One region of the Bacillus paranthracis genome, then DNA from elsewhere that is predicted to be linked to it. Evidence: riboswitches for the same ligand, from Rfam matches in the RefSeq annotation. Region 1 holds a riboswitch; each other region holds the start of a gene.
What was found. A riboswitch is a leader RNA that binds a small molecule or an ion and turns the genes downstream of it on or off. The one in region 1 is predicted to bind S-adenosylmethionine.

Region 1 (4,217 bases):
ATATTTGCTCCCTCTTTCGCAAAAGCGATGGAAACAGCTCGTCCAATCCCACTATCTCCCCCTGTAATTAATACATTCTTTCCTTTTAACTTTTCGCTACCTTTATAATTTGGATCTTCAAACTGTGGTAGAGGATTCATTAATGATTCAATACCAGGTTGTTTATTTGGATGTTGCGCTGGCATTGTTACAAAGTTTTTTTGCTGCGGCATAATTTCTTTCAACTCCTTTTTCTTATAATGTGCATAATAAAAACTGAAATTCGCACATCATATTACGATTAATATTCGAATTTAAGACACAAAATATGAATTGTTGTAAACTTTTTATGCAAAACTATTGCAAAATAGATAAAAAACGAATATTATATATAACTGTTGTGAAAATTATTCGTAAACAGAAAGGATGTTTATATGTTTAACCTTTCAAAACATAAAACTTCTATTAAAACTGAAATTATGGCAGGTATTATTACCTTCTTAACAATGGCATATATCATTGTCGTAAACCCAGTTATCCTTGGGGATGCAGGTGTTCCATTTGAACAAGCATTTACAGCAACCATTATCGCTGCTGTTGTCGGAACATTATTTATGGCGATCTTTACAAACTTACCAATCGCAATTGCACCAGGTATGGGATTAAATGCTTACTTCTCTTACTCTGTTGTAAAGGCTCATGAAGGCATGACTTTCGCAATTGCATTCTCTGCTGTATTCGTAGCAGGTATGATTTTAATTTTGTTATCATTCACATCTTTCCGTACAAAATTAATGGAAGCAATTCCTGAAAACTTAAAACATGCAATTACTGCTGGTATCGGTCTTTTCATCGCCTTTATCGGTTTACGTTTAACAGGTATCGTTACAAAAAATGAAGCAAACTTAGTTGGACTTGGTGATCTTCACTCTGCTCCAGTACTACTAGCATTAGCTGGACTTGGAATTACGATTGTTCTTATGTCTTTAAATGTAAATGGCGCACTATTTATCGGTATGTTATTAACTGGTATTATCGCTTTCTTCACGGGACAATTATCATTCTCAAACGGTGTTACATCAATGCCTGGATTACCAGAAGGAATTATCGTTTCAAATCCAATTACTGCTATATCTGACGTAATTAACTACGGATTATACGGCGTTGTATTCTCATTCTTCCTTGTTACATTATTCGATACAACAGGTACATTACTTGGCGTTGCTCAACAAGGTGGATTTATGAAAGATGGAAAACTTCCAAAAGCTGGACGAGCTCTTCTATCTGACTCATTCTCAGCAACAATCGGTTCTATGTTCGGAACAACACCATCAACAGCTTACATTGAATCTTCTGCTGGTGTTGCAGCTGGTGGTCGTACTGGTTTAACAACTGTTACAGTAGCTGTTCTATTCGCTCTAGCAGCATTCTTCGGACCATTAGTAAGTGCCGTTTCTGGTGTATCAGCTATTACTGCACCATCATTAATTATCGTTGGTAGTCTTATGATGGGTTCAGTTCGCCACATCGATTGGGACGCATTTGATGAAGCATTCCCAGCATTCTTAGTAATCTTAAGCATGCCACTTACATCAAGTATCGCAACAGGTATTGCACTTGGATTTATTTCATATCCACTTATGAAAGTGGCAAAAGGTAAATTCCGAGCTGTTCACCCACTTGTATATGTATTTGGAATTTTGTTTGCTTATCAATTGATATTCTTACCACATTAAAAACCCTCTTTCTGAGGGTTTTTTTATTTACAAAAAAACATTTGACAACCATACAGAATCATGGAATAATTCGAAATAGTTAAATATTCGATGTCTTATCAAGAGCAGGTGGAGGGATGAGCCCTACGAAGCCCGGCAACCGACCCATTTATGGGCACGGTGCTAATTCTTACAACACATTGTGTTGAAAGATAAGAGTAATATGATAAGACGTCTTTTCTATATGAAAAGGCGTTTTTTATTTTCACTCCCTCCTCTCTCTTCTTAGTTTAGGAGGGATTTTTTTATGAAAAAACTATGTTCCATCTTACTTATTTTTCTCTTATTTACATTAACAGCTTGTACAAATGAACAAGATGCTATCTCTTCACAAAAGCAACAAACTGTGAAGCAGGCAACTACAATGGTAGAAAAACAATTACAAACAGAAGTTCCAATCCAAATGAAGAAGCCATTAAAAATCGCATTAATTATGCAAATGTCCATCGGAACTTTTTCCTCTCAATATATTGAGGGCGTCAAAAAACAAGTTGAGCTATTTGGCGGCAGTGTACAAGTCTACAATTCTGATAATGATTTAGCAAAAATGGCTGCAAATTTAGATACTGCTATTAATTCAAAAGTGGATGGTATTTTAATTGATCATGGCCGTTCTGAAGCACTAAAACCCGGAGTAGAAAAAGCATTACAGGCGAACATTCCCGTAGTTGCGTTCGATAACGATCTACGCTTGCCAGGTGTGACAATTATCGATCAAGATGACTATAGTCTTGCTTGGAAATCTTTAAAAACGTTAGCGGAAGATTTGAATGGAGAAGGAAATATCGCAGTTGTATGGGTTGGCGGATTTGCTCCAATGGAACGCCGCAATGTTATCATTGATGCCTTTTATAAACGGTATCCAAATATAAAAGAAGTTGCAAGGTTCGGTACTGCTAGTAATAACACACCGCTTGATACACAAACACAAGTAGAAGCTTTACTAAAGAAATATCCGAAAAAAGGCGATTTACAAGCTATTTTCGCTTCGTGGGATGAGTTTGCTAAAGGGGCTGTTAAAGCACTTGAACAAGCTGGTCGTACAGATATAAAAGTATATGGCATTGACTTAAGTAATGAAGATTTACAACTCATGCAAAAAGAAAACTCACCTTGGACTGCTACAGCTGCAACTGACCCAGCTGAAGTAGGTAAGGTTCAAGTACGATTTTTATACAAAAAAATTGCTGGTGAACAAACGCCAGATATTTATTCACTAGAACCTTATTTAGTAAAGAAAAATAGTTTACCGAAAGAAAATATAACAATGGATCATTTATCAAAATATATAAATGGTTGGGGAGACTCAAAAGATGCATATTCCCCTTGGATGAAAAAATTAGAGAAGGAGAAAAAATGATGACGTTCTCTCTTCAAAACATTACACATTCTTATCATATCGCTACACCTGTTCTAGAAGATGTTTCTATTCATATTCAAAAAGGAAAAGTGCACGCTTTACTAGGCATGAACGGTGCCGGAAAAAGTACTTTACTAAAAATAGCAACTGGTGAAATTCAACCAGTTGCTGGCGATATAAAAATTGATAATCAGTCTGTTTCCTTTACTTCACCTCGAGATGCAAAAAAGCATGGTATTTCTTTCGTAACACAAGAAGTAGATCACGGACTTATTCCCGGATTATCTGTATTAGAAAATGTACTAATCGATCATTTAGCAATGCAAAATAAAATACTATTTTCAAAGTCCAAATTAGTCGCACTTGCTAAACAACATTTGCAAACTGTACAGGTAAATTTAAATATTTCGGAAGATGTTTCAAACTGCTCATTACATGAAAAACAATTACTCCTTATCGCAAGAGCTTTATCTAACAATACAAATTATCTTTTATTAGATGAACCTACTTCTTCTCTTGGACCAAAAGAGGTTGAAACCTTTGGGAAACTATTAAAAGATTTAACAGCAAAAGGTATTGGCATTATCTTAATTTCTCATCGTTTATCCGAGATTCGAAATTTCGCAGATGATGTAACTGTATTACACAATGGGAAGGTTTCCCTTTCTGAAGCTATTACAAAGATTACAGATCAGCAAATTGTGGAAGCAATGACTGGAAAACAACTTACACTCCCTATTAATACAGCACCAAAACGCGGGAGCAAAGAATTATTTAAAGTACAAGAGCTTCAATTACGCGAAGATCATTCTCCCCTTTCTCTTACAATACGAAAAGGAGAAACTGTTGTGGTATACGGATTAATTGGAAGCGGCAAAACAACACTTGCTGAAACGTTATTTGGTGCTCGTCATACTTATCACGCTGAAATAGATGGTCAAACAATAAAAATCAAAACACCGCGAGATGCAATTAAAGCGAAAATTGCACTTGTACCCGAAGAAAGAAGAAAACAAGGCGTGTTTCTTACAGAAAATATTATAGGTCACACAAATTTACACCAATCAGGATGGCAACGAAAACAAACCGAATTAAATAATGCC
Region 2 (4,217 bases), 630 kb from region 1:
CGTTTCCCCAACGAGCGGATTTAAAAAGAGTCCATCTACAATTTCAAGAGCAGATTTTTGAATATATTCATGGGCACGATGCACCGGGTTCCTCGTTTGAAATCCTACTACTGTTTTCCAACCACGTTTTTTAAATTCTTCTCTCGTTTCAATTGGGTCTAAATGATAAGAAGGAAACGGATTATTTTCAAAGCGTTTCGTCAGTACAATAGCTCCTCCGACGTAAACGTTCGGTCTTTCGTATAATTTTTTCACTCCAGGATGAGCCTCATCCGTCGTTTTATACACTAGTAACGCTTCTTTTTCCTTATCAGGCACAAAAATATCTTCTATTTGAATGACACCATATACATTTCCACCGTTAACAAGTTTTACTTCCTCTCCAACTTTTAGCGTCTCTGCTACTTCTTCTGTTACTGGTAATGTAATGGGTATACTCCAAACGCTCCCATTAGCTAAACGAAGCGTTTCTACAACCGAATCATAATCTTTCTTTCCTAAAAAACCAGTAAGCGGGCTATATCCCCCTGTCGCTAATAGTTCTAAATCACTTAACGCAATGTTATCTAGCCCAATTTCTTTTTCAATTTGTAATACGTCATATGTCTCGTCTACACGGTTTACTAATTCGTTTACTGTACTCATGTTCTATATCCCCTCTTAGTTTTATTTCAAGATTCATCTTATTGATAATGAAGACCACATTCAGTTTTCACTTTCCCAGCCCATCTACCATCTCTTGAATCGCCACCCTCTCCTACAGGCAACGTACACTTCTCACACCCAATACTTGGATATCCAATATCATGTAATGGGTTATACGGCAAGCTATGCTTGTATACATATCGCCATACCTCTTTCCACGTCCAATGAATGAGCGGACAAACTTTAATAGATTGAAAGCGATGATCTTGATTTATAAACTTTGTATGCTTACGCGTTTCTGATTGTTCCCTCCTCAACCCCGATATCCACGCTTTTTCATTCGCTAATGATTCTTCTAATGGTAAAATTTTCCTAATATTACAACAAAGGTTAGGATTGCTTTCCCATAGCTTGTTACCATGCAAGTTGGCTTGTTCATCAAGTGTAAGTTTTGGCTGTTTTTCTATAATATTTAATGAAGGAAATCGTTCCCGCACTTTTTGAATTAATTCATACGTTTCTTGAAAATGTACGTTAGTATCTAAAAAAACAACTTTAGCAGATGGATTTACTTGGTTAATAAGATGCAGCAGTACCATCCCTTCCACTCCGAAGCTACATGCGTATACAATTTCACTTTTATATTCTTTATAAGCCCAACTTAATGCAGATAACGCGCCTTTCGTTTCATCTTCTTCTGAAAATGAAACATCATTTTCTTCCCACGTTTCATACGTCAACATGTTTTTTCCCCCTGTAAAAGCAAAAAGACGGTTTTAACCTAATAAAATAGGTTAAAACCGCCTCTAGTTTTTCTAGTCAGCGCTTTTTACTTTAAACGTACTTTTTCACTTCTCTCTAATTGAATGACTTTTCCATCTTGCACAACAATTGTAATTGAACCATATTTCATATCAGCAAGCATCGCTTCAATTTTCTCAGATACTTCCTCAAAATGTTCCCGTACACTCACGCGAACAGCCCCCCTTTTTATTCATAAAAAAAATCTTTCCCATTTCGAAAAGACTGTTCGGTAATATATTTTACCTTATCTTTCAAAATGGATTCCATTTTGCTGGATTTAGCACCTTGCTTTCTATAAGCAGGTTGCCGAGCTTCGCCGGGCCAGTTCCCTCCGCTTCTCTTGATAAGCTTTGTATTTGTATTTTATCATAATTCTGATTTTTTTCAATCCTAGTTTTCCGATATATTTTAATTATTTTATTTTACAAAAAAGGAATTGCCCATCCGAACAACTCCTTTTTCCTCATTTAAACAAGTTCTTTAATACGTATGCGATCGTTCCCAATAATATTTTCATATGTTTCGCGCTCTACAACAATTTGTGATGTACCGCCTTTCACGAAGACGACAGCTGGTCTACGAATCCGATTATAATTATTCGCCATCGAGTACCCGTATGCCCCTGTACAAGAAATCGCTAGTAAATCGGCAGAGGCAACTTTCGGTAAAGTAATATCCCAAATTAACATATCTCCACTCTCACAGCATTTCCCTGCAATCGAAACAACTTCCTCGTTCTCATCATTCCCTCGATTCGCTAACATCGCTTCATAACGAGCGTTATATAAAGCAGGTCTTAAATTATCAGTCATCCCACCATCCACTGATACATATTTCCGAATACCCGGAATGTCCTTCACAGATCCGACTGTATAAAGTGTCGTTCCAGCATCACCTACAATGCTACGACCTGGTTCAACCCATATTTCCGGTAGTGGATATTCACATACTGTAAATTGTTCTCTCACCGCACTTGTTACAGCTCGCACATATGTCTCAAGAGTTAATGGTGTATCTGATTCTGTATAGCGTATTCCGAATCCTCCGCCCACATTTAGCACTTTTACTACATAGTTTGTTCGCTCTCTCAATTCTTCTAAAAATTGATGAAGAACTTCAATCGCTCGCACAAAGCCAGCCGTTTCAAATATTTGTGATCCGATATGTGAATGAATTCCTAACACGTTATAATTTGATTTTTGTAAAGCAAGCTCAATTGCCTGCATCGCTTGACCATTTGACACGCCAAATCCAAATTTTGAATCATCTTGACCTGTTGTAATATATTCATGTGTGTGCGCCTCTACTCCGGGCGTTACACGAATTAATATGTTCACAAATTTCCCATGTTGCACTGCTAAATCATGCAAAATTTCTAATTCTAAGAAGTTATCTACGACAAAACAACCAATATTCGCCTGAAGAGCCATCACAATTTCTTCATCTGTTTTGTTATTGCCATGAAAATGAATGCGCGATGCAGGAAATCCTGCTTGTAGTGCAGTATATAATTCTCCTCCAGAAACAACATCTAATGACATATTCTCTTCACGAGCTACTCGGCACATCTCCATGCACAAGAACGCCTTGCTTGCATATGCTACTTGATAAGAGAACCCACTTTCTTTAAAAGCACGATGAAACGCGCGGCACTTTCCTCGAATTGACTCTTCATCGTATACATAAAGTGGTGTTCCATATTGTTTTGCTAGCTGCGTCGTGTCGCACCCTCCAATTTCTAAGTGTCCTTGCCCATTGATTCGGCTTGTGCCGTGTAAATACATTTGAATTCCTCCCTTATTTCCTCTAAAACTCATAACCCCAATCTTCTATTCATTGCAGCACGCTTTTAGATAGACAAAAAACGCGCGGAACAATGTTCACACGCGTTTCTTATTAGGAAAAATATATATTGAAAAAATAAACGAGTTGTTATCTCCTCAAAATAAGAAACCGCATCAACATCTCCAAATAGCTCTCCATAAAATAAATCTTATGACAGTACTACATTTATTCAATGCAGTCCCAATATATGAATAAGATGGTTATTCTTATATTTCGGCAATAGTCCCTTTCAACCTATGATCACAGATTCCATTAAATCTCCCATAGCTTACTCTTTCCTATCGCGGCCTCTACCTTTGAGAGTAGATGAGGTAAGTCTATTTAATTTTCAAACATCTAATTGTTGCTATTAACAATACCAAAGGACCATTTTATTTGTCAAACAATTTTTTATATTGCTTTTTGACAGTTTAGTTTCGTATCGTTTGGTAAGCGCTTTACTGAAACCTTTGTCACTTCCCATTCACCTTCTTCGTTATTAAATGTAATCGTTACCTTCTCAAATGGTGGCGCAATTTTCCCTGCAACACGTTCATACTTAGTCACTTCAATACTCGCTTGAAATAAATATGTACCGCTATACACTTTTTTTAAACTAATAATTTTCGGGCATTGATAAGGCTTCAAGCTCCCATATTGTTTTTCGATTGCTTTATTTATTTTCGGAAATAACACAGAATAAAGGGCATCTTCCATAAGAGGTGCATCATACTCTGCTACCGACACACTTGGTGAAGCAAAAAGTATAACACTACTGCATACTATAAAATATAATAATTTTCGCATTATAACCTCCGTATTGTTACACGATTCTTTCCGCGCACGATAATAATCATACATAGAAACTCCATTTTATTGTCTCCTACTGCCCTTTTTCTACTCAATTGTTATAAAAAAGTCCACAACTCTCTTTTATTTTCGTA
Region 3 (4,217 bases), 2.2 Mb from region 1:
AAGTTTTTATTTCGATTTGAGCCATGCAATTTCGAATGTTGTTTTCTTACTATTATTTAGTACGTCTTGGATTACGATTCTTACAAGATTTAAAAAGAAATATGGCATATTGGATAAGCATAACATGGTATAGAAAAGCATACTCATATAAGGTAGGGTCGCGACTTACATATTCGTTTGCCTCTTTCATGCTTCTTACATATTGTAAGGAGCATTTTTTATTGTCAAAAAATAGTCCAATATATATCCGTTACTATATAAAATTATTTGTATAATAGTAGGTGAGAACTATTTTCAAAAGGGAGGTGTATAGTTAATGAAGTTAGTTATTCCGAAGCAACATGGTGCATGGGCGATGCTTGTTATACCATTTCTATTAAGTGTCATACTTGGAAAACCTACTATGTATCATATTCCATTGTTTATAGCTTGGTTCTTTATCTATTTAGCTACGTATCCATTCCTTATGTACATAAAACAAAAAAGAAAAAAAGAGTATTTACATGCAGCAATTGTATATTTTTTGATTGCGTTCGTATTTGGGATGATTTCTCTATTATATGAATGGCGCATTCTTTTATTCGTAATAGTCATGATTCCATTCTTTATAGTAAATATGTATTACGCTCGTCAAAAAAATGAAAGAGCATTATTAAATGACGTTAGTGCAATTATTGTTTTCTGTATAGGTGGTTTAGTTAGTTATTATTTTTCAATGAAACTGATAGATAAAACTGCATTATTTATTGCGCTTATTTCATTTTTATATTTTTTAGGAAGTACGTTTTATGTGAAAACGATGATACGTGAGAAAAATAATCCGAAGTATCGTTATATATCTTGGGGTTATCATATCATGTTAACGGTCATCGTATTTGCTATTAATCCGTTGTGTTCTCTTATTTTTATACCAAGTGTCATTCGAGCCATTATATTGTATGGCAAAAAAATTTCTATTATAAAAGTAGGGATTTTAGAAATTGTGAATTCTGTATATTTTTTAATCATAACGGCAATAATTATGAAGTATGCCATTTGAAAAACCTTCCCACCTTATGATGGGAAGTTTTTTCAATCTTGTTCTAAAATGTGAACGGTGTAGTCGCAGCGTTGAATAGCTTGTTCGATTGCATAAAGAGATTGTTCAATACGAGCGCGATTAAAATCTTTTTCAACAGTCTGTAATGCTGCTTCTAAACATTGTTTTGCTTCTTGTAATGATTGAAAAGAATCTTGTACATATCCGCGGGCATTTTCGTGCATTTCATAATCCTCCTTGCATATTCATATATGTATAGTATGAACAGTAAAGAAGAAAATATAATTTGTTATATTTGTTTGACAATTGAAATGAAATTACGTATAGTAAGAATTAAGTGAATATTTTCTTATCCAGAGAGGTGGAGGGACTGGCCCGATGAAACCCAGCAACCGCGATGCAGGTGCTAATTCCAGCAGAACAAATTTGTTCTGGGAGATAAGACGAAGATATATACGTAACTTCTTCTTATCGGAGAGGTTTTTTTATTGCAAAAAAACCGATTACGAAAATTTATATTAAGAAGAAAGGGGTTGCGCGTTACTGTGACACTCGAAAAATACGTAAAACTGCGTAGTACAGTTTATGAATATATGATAGAGCAAGATAAGCCGATATCATTGTTAGATATTCAAGAACATATCGTTTCGCATCATGAAGGAAAATTCACGAAAAAGATGTTACATCAATTTTATTTATCAAGACTATTAGATGAACTGAAACTGGATGGGAAAATTACATTAGCTGATGAATATCTCTATACTGAAAAAGGGGTATTTTATAAAGCGAGAAAAGGGAGCTAAGCTCTCTTTTTTTGAAGTATGTAGAGTAAAAGACTGCTTAAGCAGCCTGATACAGGGAATGGTGTTGAGTGTGTAGTGTCAAAGATTGAATATGCCTGAAAGAGGCACTTCATATCGGCTGCAAATGAAAAGAGACACCTTCGCCGAATAGGTGTCAGTCGTTTTGTCATATAGACTTGCTATTTGACAGTTATTAGAATAACATGCAGTGGCTCTAGAAGTCAAAAGGGAATTAAAGGAAGAGGGATTGTTATGTACGCTTATTTGTTACATGATATAACGAAATGGATTCCTAAGTACATTATGGATAAAGGGTATGAATATTATGAAGAAGGACATGTAGAAGATGTTGAAATACAAGACAAGAAAATATTTGCTTTCGTTACTGGAAATGTAGGGGACTATGAAGTGATTATTGATCTTGAAGATTTTGCAAAAAGTAGCTGCGAGTGTCCGTATGAGAATCTTTGCAAACATATGGCGGCTGATATTCAAAGTGCTGGTGAGAGTACGGTTAAATCGAAATTGCAAGGTTTAGAAAAAGAAGAGTTACTTACAGTATTAAACCGGTTGTTACAAAGTTCAAAAAACGTGCAAATTGTGGAGAAGATGTTAAAGAAGGGGAAACTTTAACTTATAAAGGGAGTTGTTTTGTAGTGAATGTACTTATTGTATACGCTCATCCTAGTCCTTCAAGTTTTAACGCGGCAATTTTAAATCATGTGCAAAAAGGACTACAGGAAACAAATCATTCAGTTACCGTACTTGATTTATATAAGGAGCAATTTGATCCAGTCCTTGTATTTAATGAAGAGAAGAAAAGACGTGACTTAGTAAATGAAGAAGAAACAGCTCGGTACAGAACATTAGTAGAAGAAGCGGATATGTTTCTATTCATCTATCCGATATGGTGGTGGGGGATGCCAGCTATTTTAAAAGGATTTATTGATCGTATTTTCGTTGCCGGATTTGCTTATAAATATGAAGGTGCTCTGCCGAAAGGGTTATTGAAAGGGAAGAAGGCGTGGGTGATTAATACGCTAGATTCACCGTTATGGTACGTCGCACTATTATATCGATCAGCAGATTGGATTATAATGAAGAGAGGTGTCTTACGTTTTTGCGGCATTCGCGATATAAAACGGTCAGTTTTTCAATCTGTGAAAACGAGTAAACGAGAGAAGCGGGAAAAGTGGTTATTACAAATAGAAGAAAAGGCTCGTACATTATGAATGAAATGGAACGTATTATAAACTGTTGTGGGTATGATAACGAACTTTTTCGAACGTATATTACATGTTTGCTTCAATTGAAAAAATGTAGTGAAATATTTGGGCAAATTCAAATAGAGTTAAGAAATGATTACTTAATAAGAGGAATTTGTGAAAGAGAAGTTGATGAAGTAGTAAGGGGAAGTAAAGAATATGATACATATTTTCTTCCTAAAGCTTTACAGTGGAACTTCTTGAGGGAAAATCCACATCTGATTGAAAAAGTATGTGAAGATTTTTTTGCATTTGAGGCATTACATCTTACGGAGATAGAGTGGAAGACCATAATAAATTGCGTGGGAAATAAATGATTTATTATGTAAAAAAGCTAGTATAAAACTAGCTTTTCGTTTAAATAAATAAGAAACATAGACTAATGATAAATCCTGCATATAGTAAGTTCACAACGCAAAATCCCATAATATCACGAGCACCTAAACCTGCTATCGCTAATGCCGGTAATGCCCAGAATGGTTGAATTAAATTCGTCCAAGCATCTCCCCAAGCAATGGCCATCGCTGTTTTTGCAGCAGGTACACCAAGTTCAGCGCCAGCTGGAATCATAATGGGGGCTTGCACAGCCCATTGACCGCCTCCAGATGGAACGAAAATATTAACGATGCCAGCACTTAAAAAAGTAAAGAGCGGGAAAGTCGTTTCGTTTGAAATGCTAATAAAGAAATTTGAAATAGCTCCTCCAAGTGAAAGTCCTTCACTATTTGCTCCAATCATCATCCCCATAATTCCTGCATAAAACGGAAACTGAAGTAAAATACCAGAAGCACTTTTCGTAGAGTCTGAAAAAGCACGAATATATTGAATCGGAGTACGGTGGAAAATAAGTCCAGCAATTAATAGCATGAAAATAACGATATCAAGTGTAAGGTTAAAGCCTTTCGTATAAAAGTAATTGAAAATATAAATGAGACCTAACAATCCAACGCAAAGTGTAATGATGATACTATTTTCCATTTTCTCAGCGAACGTATTATTACCTACTTCTTGAGCCGCAGCTTCTTCATGAAACACGCTAGGATCCACTGTAATCGTATGCTTTTCATCTGGATGCATCGCCTTATTAATGAGAGGCATCGTAATAAGAAA
Region 4 (4,217 bases), 900 kb from region 1:
CTTAAGAGGATACTTTGGAACGCCATAATGATGATACAAACCAGCCTGTGCCCCCCAGCAAATATGAAGCGTAGATGTTACATTCGTTTTTGAATACTCCATAATACGTTTAAGCTCTTCCCAATAATCTACCTCTTCAAAAGAAAGGGTTTCAACTGGTGCTCCTGTAATAATGAGTCCATCAAATTTCTCATTCTCAATATCACGGAATGTTTTATAGAAACTCGTTAAATGTTCCTGTGCAACATTACGAGACAAATGCGATTCCATATGAAGTAAATGAACATCTAATTGCAACGGTGTATTTCCAATTAAACGAAGTAATTGCGCTTCTGTTTCTTGCTTTGTAGGCATTAAATTTAATATAGCAATTTTCAATGCCCGGATATCTTGTGTTTCTGCTCGCTCTTTTGTCATTACAAAAATATTTTCCTCCTGCAACACTTTGCGAGCTGGCAAATCTTTATCAATTATGATCGGCATGTTGTTTGCCTCCGACTAGCGCTGCTTCTAAATCTGCAATAATATCCGAAACATCTTCTATGCCAACTGATAAACGAATTAAATCTGATGTGACGCCAGCTAAGCGCTGATCTTCGGCACTTAATTGTCTATGCGTTGTACTAGCAGGATGTATAACGCAAGTTCGCGCATCAGCCACATGCGTTACGAGAGTTGCTAGTTTTACATTTGAAATAAATTCTTTTGCTGCTTCTAATCCTCCCTTAATGCCGAATGTTAAAACACCACTAGCACCTTTTTTCAAATACTTTTGTGCTAACGAGTAATTTTCATTACTATTTAATCCCGGATAGTTCACCCATTCAATACGTTCATGATCAGCAAGCCATTTAGCAACTGCAAGAGCATTTTCACTATGACGCTCCATTCGTAAATGCAATGTTTCTAAGCCGATATTGCTAATATACGCATTAAATGGGCTCATACAGTTTCCGTAGTCTCTTAATAATTGAACACGTGCCTTCACAATATAAGCTGCTGCACCAAAATTTTGAACGTAACTTACGCCGTGATAACTTGGATCCGGTTCAACTAGTTCAGGATATTTCCCGTTTGTCCAATCGAAGTTCCCTCCGTCAATTACAATGCCACCTAACGAACTTGCATGACCATCAATATATTTTGTCGTAGAATGAACGATAATATTTGCTCCATGTTCAAATGCTTGGCATAAATAAGGAGTTGCTAATGTATTATCCACGATAAAAGGTACTTCCAACTCTTTCGCTGCATCTGAAAGTTCTTTGAAATTTAAAACGTTCATCGCCGGATTTCCTAGCGATTCTGCATAAACGAGTTTCGTCTTATCATTAGCAAGGGCCACAATTTCATCAGCAGTTAAATTCGGATTAAAGAATGTAACATCGATACCAAGTTTACGCAAACTCACTCCAAATAAATTAAACGTCCCGCCATAAACTGTGGAAGAACAAAGCAAGTGGTCTCCGCTACTACAAATATTTAAAACAGCAAGCATAATAGCAGCTTGCCCAGAAGCCGTTGCAACAGCACCTACACCACCCTCTAAATCCGCTAACTTTTGCTCAAATGCAGCTAAAGTAGGATTTCCAATACGCGTGTAGATATATCCTTCTGCCTCTAAATTAAATAGCGCTGCTAAATCATCTGAAGTATCGTATTTATACGTTGTACTTTGATAAAGCGGTAAAACACGCGGTTCACCATTCTTTGGCGTATAGCCACCTTGCACACAAATCGTTCCTTTCCCCCATGATTCTCCCATTTCTCATTCTCCTTTCTTTTATACAAAATAAAAAACTGCCCCTTTCCTGAAAACAAGAAAGGAGCAGTTTGAAACACGCTCTAAAGGCTCTTTCTTATCTCTCAGGGTTATTACCTGCAGGATTTGGCACAATTCCGTTATACGGCTGTTGCCAAGGTTTCATCGGGCCTGTCCCTCCACCTTTTCTTGATAAGACTATGCAATTACCGTTGATTTTATAGCAATAATTTCCTCATGTCAATTAGTTTTTCTGAATGTTCTAAATTAAATACAAAGAACTTAATGTACATAACAGAAGAAATATATTCTATATCCATTTGAAAAAGACCTTTTAAAACCTCCGCTTAATTTACTATTACCAATGCTTGGGGCAGCTACTATCGGAAATGCATTTCCACTTCCAAAACATAACGAAACTACAAATAAAAAAAATAGGCAGTGTGGACAAAGGTTCCACTGCCTATTCTCATTACACATGTTGCTTCAATAATGCATATAACTCCTCAAAATTATGCACTTCATATGTCGGTATAATCCCACTATCATTTAATTTCCTTTCTGGATTAAACCAACAAGTATCAATTCCCGCTACATATCCACCTTTCATATCAGCGCTTAATGAATCCCCAATAATGAGCCCTTCTTCAGGAACAAAGTTAGGAATCCTTTCAAAAACATAATCAAAATACTCTTTCATCGGCTTTTGATAACCTGTATCTTCAGAAACGAAAATATCTTGAAACAAGGCATGTAACCCTGCATTACGTAATCGTTTATCTTGCGTCTTAGAAATACCGTTTGTCACTATATATAAATCGTACTCACTTTGAATTTGATTTATAAATTGTAAGGCACCTTCCATGAGCTGATTTCCTTCTTCTAAGTAACTGCGATAATTATTTTCGAATAATATCCCATCTACTTCTTCCCCGTATTCTTTAAACAAAATTGAAAATCGTGTATTTACAACTTCATCACGATTTATTTTACCTTCTTCAAAAGCAGTCCAAAGACTTTTATTAATTTTTTTATATTGCGCTTCAATCTCGCTAGTGAGAGACATCCCTTTCTCTTCAAAAAGCATACGTAATGCCGATTTTTCTGCCTTTTGAAAATCCAACAATGTATCATCTACATCGAATAATAATGTTTTATATTTTTTCATAAGCCCTTCACACTCTCTTTTCTACAAAAACAAATTTACGTAAATCGTATCATTCTTTCTTGTAAAAATAATAGGAGATATCTCATACTAAACATGAGGTGAAAACATGAAAGTCAGCAGAAATAGCGAAGAAATCTCTCATTACATACAAACTTACAATTTCCATACTCTTTTTTCTTTTGATATCTTACCGTATGCTGAACTACATTCCTTTCAGAAGAGAGAAAAGATATGTAATGAAGGGGTCGATGTTCCTTATCTTTATTACTTAATTTCTGGGAAAGCAAAAATATATATGAGTCACAAAAACGGAAAGGTCTCCTTGATTAACTTTATTCAGGCACCTTCGTTCATTGGGGAATTAGGATTAATTGGCGTAGAATCTGTTACGAAAACGGTGGAAGTAATGGAAGATTGTATATGCTTAGCGCTTCCTCTTAAAGATTGTCAGCATCTTTTGTTACAAGATGCTACCTTTCTACAGAAACTATGCAAATTTATCGGTGAGAAAACCATTACCCGAACAGAAAGTTATGCTAAAAATAATAGTTATCCGTTCGAAAATCGATTAGCGGCGTTTATTCTATTAACAGAACAAAATAACAGTTATATAGAAAAACATACTGAGGTTTCGGAATACTTAAATGTTAGCTACCGTCACCTTTTATATGTATTAAACCAATTTTGCCAACAAAATTACTTAAAGAAAGATGGAAGAACCTATTACATACAAGATCGAATTCAGTTAGAAAAACTAGCTGACGAACTTAAAATATAAAAAAGTAGCATTAACGTTTATCTGTTAATGCTACTTTTTTGAGTGACGATTCTATTTTCAATTAAAATTTACTTGCTACTTTAGCTGCTTCTTCAAGACCAGCTGTAATGATTTCTTCTGCTTTATCTGGGAATTGGTTATGTCCTTCAATAACTACTGTTTCCATGTTTGTTGCGCCGAAGAAGCCCATCATGCTTGCTACATATTTAACAGCCATTTCTACTTCTGCTGCTGGACCTTCAGAGTATACACCGCCGCGCGCGTTTAATAATGCAATCTTCTTATCTCCAATTAGACCAACTGGACCTTCTGGCGTATATTTAAACGTTTTACCAGCACGGTTTAAATAATCAATATATGTGTGTAACACTGCTGGAATCGTTAAGTTCCATAATGGGAAACCGAAAACGACTTTATCAGCTTCTAGGAATTGATTTAAATACTTATCAGCAACTGCTACTGCTTTTGCTTCCTCTTCAGTTAAATCAAACCCTTTACCAGCTTTGAAT

Region 2: it holds a riboswitch for S-adenosylmethionine, as region 1 does, so the genes downstream of both, NLJ82_RS07375 (YezD family protein) here and NLJ82_RS04110 (sugar ABC transporter substrate-binding protein) in region 1, are expected to answer to the same signal.
Region 3: it holds a riboswitch for S-adenosylmethionine, as region 1 does, so the genes downstream of both, NLJ82_RS15560 (hypothetical protein) here and NLJ82_RS04110 (sugar ABC transporter substrate-binding protein) in region 1, are expected to answer to the same signal.
Region 4: it holds a riboswitch for S-adenosylmethionine, as region 1 does, so the genes downstream of both, NLJ82_RS26670 (bifunctional O-acetylhomoserine aminocarboxypropyltransferase/cysteine synthase) here and NLJ82_RS04110 (sugar ABC transporter substrate-binding protein) in region 1, are expected to answer to the same signal.

The regions. Positions count from the first base shown of each region.
Region 1 covers NZ_CP101135.1:810,625-814,841, reverse strand. The annotation lists gene NLJ82_RS04120 (SDR family oxidoreductase) at 1-212, opposite strand, end outside; gene NLJ82_RS04115 (NCS2 family permease) at 414-1,715, shown strand; SAM riboswitch class I at 1,808-1,913, shown strand; gene NLJ82_RS04110 (sugar ABC transporter substrate-binding protein) at 2,002-3,114, shown strand; gene NLJ82_RS04105 (sugar ABC transporter ATP-binding protein) at 3,111-4,217, shown strand, end outside.
Region 2 covers NZ_CP101135.1:1,444,042-1,448,258, reverse strand. The annotation lists gene sat (sulfate adenylyltransferase) at 1-645, opposite strand, end outside; gene NLJ82_RS07380 (phosphoadenylyl-sulfate reductase) at 684-1,388, opposite strand; gene NLJ82_RS07375 (YezD family protein) at 1,475-1,618, opposite strand; SAM riboswitch class I at 1,691-1,799, opposite strand; gene lysA (diaminopimelate decarboxylase) at 1,917-3,233, opposite strand; lysine riboswitch at 3,414-3,595, opposite strand; gene NLJ82_RS07365 (DUF3888 domain-containing protein) at 3,685-4,134, opposite strand.
Region 3 covers NZ_CP101135.1:3,040,645-3,044,861, reverse strand. The annotation lists gene NLJ82_RS15575 (ECF transporter S component) at 1-133, shown strand, start outside; gene NLJ82_RS15570 (YwiC-like family protein) at 317-1,039, shown strand; gene NLJ82_RS15565 (hypothetical protein) at 1,072-1,263, opposite strand; SAM riboswitch class I at 1,386-1,484, shown strand; gene NLJ82_RS15560 (hypothetical protein) at 1,585-1,842, shown strand; gene NLJ82_RS15555 (SWIM zinc finger family protein) at 2,095-2,475, shown strand; gene NLJ82_RS15550 (NAD(P)H-dependent oxidoreductase) at 2,499-3,074, shown strand; gene NLJ82_RS15545 (hypothetical protein) at 3,071-3,424, shown strand; gene NLJ82_RS15540 (short-chain fatty acid transporter) at 3,465-4,217, opposite strand, start outside.
Region 4 covers NZ_CP101135.1:5,151,960-5,156,176, forward strand. The annotation lists gene metA (homoserine O-acetyltransferase MetA) at 1-483, opposite strand, end outside; gene NLJ82_RS26670 (bifunctional O-acetylhomoserine aminocarboxypropyltransferase/cysteine synthase) at 467-1,765, opposite strand; SAM riboswitch class I at 1,857-1,961, opposite strand; gene NLJ82_RS26675 (YjjG family noncanonical pyrimidine nucleotidase) at 2,235-2,930, opposite strand; gene NLJ82_RS26680 (transcriptional regulator YeiL) at 3,037-3,708, shown strand; gene NLJ82_RS26685 (FMN-dependent NADH-azoreductase) at 3,770-4,217, opposite strand, start outside.